2 regions of the Thalassotalea agarivorans genome follow, and region 2 is predicted to be linked to the other one. Evidence: riboswitches for the same ligand, from Rfam matches in the RefSeq annotation. Region 2 holds a riboswitch; the other holds the start of a gene.
The links. A riboswitch is a leader RNA that binds a small molecule or an ion and turns the genes downstream of it on or off. The one in region 2 is predicted to bind thiamine pyrophosphate.

Region 1: linked by a shared signal. The riboswitch ahead of QUD85_RS08430 (TonB-dependent receptor) and the one ahead of thiC (phosphomethylpyrimidine synthase ThiC) in region 2 are both predicted to bind thiamine pyrophosphate.

Annotation. Positions count from the first base shown of each region.
Region 1 is NZ_AP027363.1:1,800,551-1,803,744, forward strand. Features, by position in the region: gene QUD85_RS08430 (TonB-dependent receptor) at 1-1,734, opposite strand, end outside; TPP riboswitch at 1,800-1,892, opposite strand; gene QUD85_RS08435 (TonB-dependent receptor plug domain-containing protein) at 2,156-3,194, shown strand, end outside.
Region 2 is NZ_AP027363.1:3,187,958-3,191,151, reverse strand. Features, by position in the region: gene thiC (phosphomethylpyrimidine synthase ThiC) at 1-1,560, opposite strand, end outside; TPP riboswitch at 1,634-1,743, opposite strand; gene QUD85_RS14620 (M1 family metallopeptidase) at 1,982-3,194, shown strand, end outside.

The DNA of each region.
Region 1 (3,194 bases), 1.4 Mb from region 2:
AGCGTATGTAAAGCCGCTAAAGTCCGTGTCTAGTAATCCAAGGCTAGAATAGATATTTACGCTATCGTTAATGTCCCATAAAAATTCGATTTCTGCGCCAGCATTGCTACCTTTGGCAGCATTGTCCCAGTAACTGATAAACTCAGAAGAACCATCTGGGCGCTCATTTAAATGATAACTACTAATTTGAATATCTTCACGGCTCATGTAAAACACGGCAGCTCGAAGCACCGCACTGTTGTTTAGTAGCGAAGCTTTATAGCCTAACTCATAGTTCCAAAGATATTCAGGATCGAATACGCGCAATTCATCAGGTAAGCTACCGTTACTGTTAACACTGCCGGCTTTAAAGCCGCGGTTAACTGACGCATAGGTCATGCTGCTCTCTGATAATTGATAGGAAAGCACAAGCTTGCCACCAAACATGGTATCGTCTGGCGTGAATGATAAACCATCTGTGTTGTCGTAGTCTGTATTACGCTGCTCTGCTCTAACACCCGTGGTTAACGTCAATTTATCAGTTAAATGCGTATCCAATTGACCAAAAACGGCGATATTAGTGGCGCTAAATTCAGACGAAAAATCGCTATCTAAATAGGTATATTGGCGCGTTAAATCTTCACTATCATTTTTTACAAATACGCCCACAACCCAATCAGTAGTGTCAGCAAAAATTCTATGTTCAGGTTCAGAAACTAGACGGATTTCAGCGGTTGTATTGTCTTTATCACGTAAATAGTAGTCTGTAGAAGAATACTCCCATGGGTGTAAACCAACATAACTCCAATCTTCGTCATAACCGTAGGTCAAATCAGACGTTGCATGACTTAAGATTGAAATAAGCTGGAAGCTGTCAAAGCCAGTATAAGTAAATTTAGCGCTCGCTGCTGTCGTTTGCTGTTGATCAACACCTGGTTGGTCAGACAGGGTTTCACGAGTATTGTCTAGGCTAAACGCGTCATAACCATTGTCAAAATCTGCGTATATCACATTAAGATCAATGGTTAGATCATTGCTTGCCTCTATCGCCACACTACCCTTTAACGTTGTTTCGTCACGATTGTTGGTATCACTCACGCCTAAATAGGTGTTGTCGATAAAACCATCACTGACATTTTTCTCTGCAACAATACGGTAGTTAACTGCATCGCTAGCTGGGCCAGATAACACTACGCCAGCATCATAGCTGTTGTAATTGGCAGCAGTTAGTCGCACTGCGCCTTCAAAATCATCACTTGGGCGGTTAGACGACATATAAATCAAACCAGCCAAGGCATTGGCACCAAAACGTGTACCTTGAGGGCCTCGGAAGAATTCTATTTGTTCAATATCAAACGTCGACGCAACGCTACCGATACCTGAGAAATCGATGTCATCAATAATCAAACCAACTGATGGGTTAATCGGTTCTTGAAACTGACTTCTTTCACCAATTCCGCGTACCTGAAAGTAACGAGCACGTTGAGAACCACTAGAAAAATTAATGTTGGCGACACCACCAAGCACTTCCTCTAAGTTAATGGCATTGCGCGTATCAATGTCTTGGCTTGATAACACCGCGATAGATGCGGTTGAAGATTGAAGAGAATTTTGGCGGTAACTAGACTGAACGGTAATCACTTCAATATCTTGTTCAAGCTGCTCTTTCTCTGTGTCAGCATCTTGTGCGTAACTAGTAACGGGTTGAAGCGCTAGTGCAATAGCAAGCGAAAGTGATGATTTTAAATGTTTCATTATGCTCTCTTTAAAAGATGCCAATAAAGAGAGGCTAGGATAAATGGCGTCAGGGAAATACCTGCTATTTATCACTTAACCATCCCTACGTCGGCATTATCCGAATCAGGTAATAAGGGTTTTATCTCAGCATCTACGATGCACCCCTTGGTTTTGCACGCATATTACCAAGCAAGCGGCGAATGTACAGTATAACCTAATAAAATAATTAACTAAGCCATAACTCTTCTTTGCCAAAAGGCATATTTACGTCGTCTTCTATCGGCTCTCCTTACCGAACTTTTTGCTTTGTTTTTGAGGCTTTCTTTGCTTTAGCGTGTTTTTTTAGGAATTTGTCTTGTTTTTGAAGAATTACGTTAGTTTTTAACACCACATTGCGCTACATTAGCGCAAAATAAAAGAGACAAAATCTGCAACAAATATGACAATAAAACAGGTGCTTAATGCATCCTTTTCATTATCAATATCAGCTTTGTTTTGTGCAACAGTAAGCGCTACTAATATTGACGAAACAATACAAACTAATACACCAGAACAAACACACGCCGATGAGCACCATGATGAACATCATGACGAGCATCACCATGAAGAAGATTCGATTGAAAAAATACAAGTAAGAGCTAACCGTTTAGGCCGTATCGTTAGCCACTCGCCAACACGCATAGAAATTATTAACGGCGAAGAAATTCAGGAAAAGGCGCTTATGCGCCCAGGCAATATCTCTATGCTAGTTGCTGAAACAGGTGGCGTAAGAGTACAAACCACCTCACCCGCCATGGGCAATGCAAACATTAGACTACAAAGTATGTATGGTCGCTATACGCAATTGCTAAGTGATGGTTTGCCTCTATATGGCGGACAAACACCGTCTATTGGGCTAATGCAAATTCCGCCAACTGATTTAGCAACGGTAGAGATCATCAAAGGTTCTGCTTCCTCTATGTATGGTGGCTCAGCACTAGGCGGCGTGATCAATTTGATATCACGACAACCAAAAGACGAATTTGAAGGTGAAGTGCTGCTAAATTTAACCTCGAAACAGGGACAAGATTTAACGGCATACTTTGCTAGTCCGCTAACGGATAGCATTAGCGCCTCAGTCACGGCTGGCGTTCACCATCAGCAAACACAAGATTTAGACAAAGACGGCTGGATAGATATCGCAGGTTATGAACGTGTTGTTGCACGCCCACGTTTTTATTGGAGTGGGGATAACGGTGAGAATCTCTATCTAACAATTGGCACAATGTATGAAGACAGAACGGGCGGTACCCTGCCGGGGCAATTATTACCCGACGGTACTAGCTATGAACAGTTACTTCAAACACAAAGAAATGATGTAGGTTTTGTGTTCGATAAAGCCTTTATGGACAACTATACCTTTAGCTTGCGCGGTTCAGCGATGAGACAAGATGACGATCACAGCTACGGCACAACAATCGAGATAGACAGCCATCAAA
Region 2 (3,194 bases):
ATGCGCAGCTATTTTGTAGGTAACTAAGCCTTCGCGTACATCTTCTTTATTCGGTAAACCTAAATGCTCTTTAGGTGTAACGTAACAGAGCATGGCACAGCCATACCAACCAATATTAGCGGCACCGATGCCAGAGGTAATATGGTCATAGCCGGGAGCAATATCCGTGGTGAGTGGGCCTAAGGTGTAAAACGGCGCTTCGTGACAATGCTCAAGTTGTTCATCCATGTTTTCTTTGACCATATGCAGTGGCACATGCCCAGGACCTTCAATCATGACTTGCACATCGTGTTTCCATGCGATTTGAGTAAGCTCGCCAAGCGTACGTAGCTCAGAAAATTGCGCTTCGTCGTTAGCGTCTTGCAAGCACCCTGGGCGCAGGCCATCGCCAAGTGAAAACGATACATCGTAGGTTTTACAAATCTCGCAAATCTCTTCAAAGTGGGTGTATAAGAAGTTTTCTTTATGATGTGACAAACACCACTTTGCCATAATAGAACCGCCGCGCGATACAATGCCGGTTAATCGCTTAGCGGTCATAGGCACATAGCGCAGCAGTACACCTGCGTGAATAGTAAAATAGTCTACGCCTTGCTCTGCTTGTTCAATAAGCGTGTCTCTAAACACTTCCCAAGTGAGATCTTCTGCAATACCGTTTACTTTCTCTAACGCTTGGTAAATAGGCACTGTGCCAATAGGTACCGGCGAGTTACGAATGATCCACTGACGGGTTTCGTGAATGTAGCGACCTGTCGATAAATCCATAACAGTATCGGCGCCCCATTTTGTTGACCATACCAGTTTTTCTACTTCTTCTTCAATTGATGAAGAGACAGCAGAGTTTCCAATATTCGCATTTACTTTGATCAGGAAATTGCGACCAATAATCATTGGCTCAGCTTCGGGGTGGTTAATGTTTGCTGGGATGATTGCGCGCCCTTCTGCTACTTCTTTACGCACAAATTCGGCAGTAATTTGCTCAGGGATTTGAGCACCCAGCGGTTGACCTGGATGTTGCTGGCGTAAAATCTCTGATTTTACGTGCTCACGTTTTAGATTTTCGCGAATCGCAATATATTCCATCTCAGGGGTAATAATGCCTTGGCGAGCATAGTGCATTTGTGTAACGTTTTGACCAACTTTTGCGCGACGCACTTGTGGTAAATGTTCGAAACGAATGTGATCAAGCCCTTCGTCAGCTAATCGTTGCTGGCTATAGTTTGAACTTTGCTTATTGAGTGTTTCAGTGTCGTTGCGCGCTGCAATCCAGTCTGCTCTGAGCTTTGGTAGGCCTTTATGCACGTCAATGGCAACATCAGGGTCGGTATAAACGCCCGATGTGTCGTAAACGCAAATTGGTTCGTTAGGCTCAAATACTGGGTTGTCTTTACTTCCACCCACCAAGGTATCGGCTTGCGAAATCTCGCGCATACCAACGTTAATGTCGTGCAGCTCCCCTGCAACATACACTTTCTTAGAATTAGGGTAAAAATCGCTCTTAAGATTATTAATGAAAGCTTGTGCCTGTTGGCGGCTTTCTCGTCTAGTTGTTGTACTCATGGTCTCTCACCTGTGATGAAAATTATGCAGGCGGAGTATTGGCAGATGAATAGAAACAATAGCTCATGAAAAGCTACTGTTTGCTCTTGTTCCCTACGCAGATTTGGCTAGTTAGCCTACTCTGATCAGGTTCCACGGATCCCGCTTTCGCGATCTCAGCCTCTGGCACTCCGACAAGTGTTTAGCCACTCAATTTAGTGACTAGTCGATGCTGATTCTAAGGGCAATAGTTAGCGCACGCAAGCGGATTATTGTGTGTTGTCACCTTAACTGCTTTTACTTGTTGAGATTGACGAAAGGTAATTAGCTGGCGTTTGCCTATTTGCCTATTTGCCTATTTGCCTATTTGCCTATTTGCCTATTTGCCTATTTGTTTATTGGTAGGTATATTGTATGCAATAAAAATAATGAAGCATGCCTTATGAAACTACCTGCACTTATTACCTCATTGCTACTTAGCACGTCACTATCTGTATCTGCTGGCGATGTATTTGAACAAAAAGATGTTACTCATCAAGATATTTTGCGTGGCTCAATTACGCCTGAGCGCGCATGGTGGGACTTACAGCACTATCATTTAGCCTTTGCTGTAGACAGAAAAAACAAGCAAATCAAAGGAACAAACACGGTAACTTACAAAGTTATCGGTGAGCAAAAACGCTTCCAAATCGAGCTACAACCTCCGCTAAAGCTCACGAAAGCCGAACAAGGTGGCCAAGCGTTAACCATTGAGCAGGACGGATATACCTATTTTATTACGCTTGCTAGTAAGCAGCCGCTGGGCGCTGAAAAACAGGTGGTGTTGCATTGGCAGGGGCAACCTCATGTTGCGGTAAGGCCGCCATGGGATGGTGGTTTTACTTGGAGCCAAGACAGTAATGGTCTGCCTTTTATTGCCACGTCAAATCAAGGTATAGGTTCAAGTATTTGGTGGCCGTCAAAAGATCATGGTTACGATGAACCAGACAAGGGCGTGCTAATTAGTGCTGAAGTGGAAAAACCTCTGATGGGCATTGCTAACGGGCGTTTAGTAAACACCGAAGAGAAAAAGGACACGCGCGTATTTCATTGGCAAGTCACTAAACCTATCAACAATTATACGGTGAATATCAACATAGGCGATTACGTTTATTTTGGTGAAACATTTAATGGCGAAGGTGGCACCCTTGATATGGATTATTACGTGCTGCGCGAAAACTTGGAAAAAGCCAAGGTACAGTTTAAAGATGCGCCAAGATCTATTGAAGCCTTTGAGCATTGGTTTGGTCCGTACCCGTTTTACGACGACAGTTTTAAATTAGTAGAAGTGCCTTATTTGGGCATGGAACATCAAAGCTCGGTGACATACGGAAACGGCTATCAAAATGGTTATAAAGGGCGTGACTTAAGCGCGACAGGAAACGGCGATAAGTTTGATTTTATTATTATTCACGAAGTAGGTCACGAGTGGTTTGCTAATAATATTACCGCTAAGGACAACGCTGATTTGTGGGTGCACGAGGCGTTTACTAATTATTCGGAAAGTCTGTTCTTGGAGTACCATTTCTCGAAAGCTGAAGGTGACGAATATGTGCGCGGTACGCGCCACAATATATTCAATGAAGCGCCAATCATAGGCATACCACATATTAATC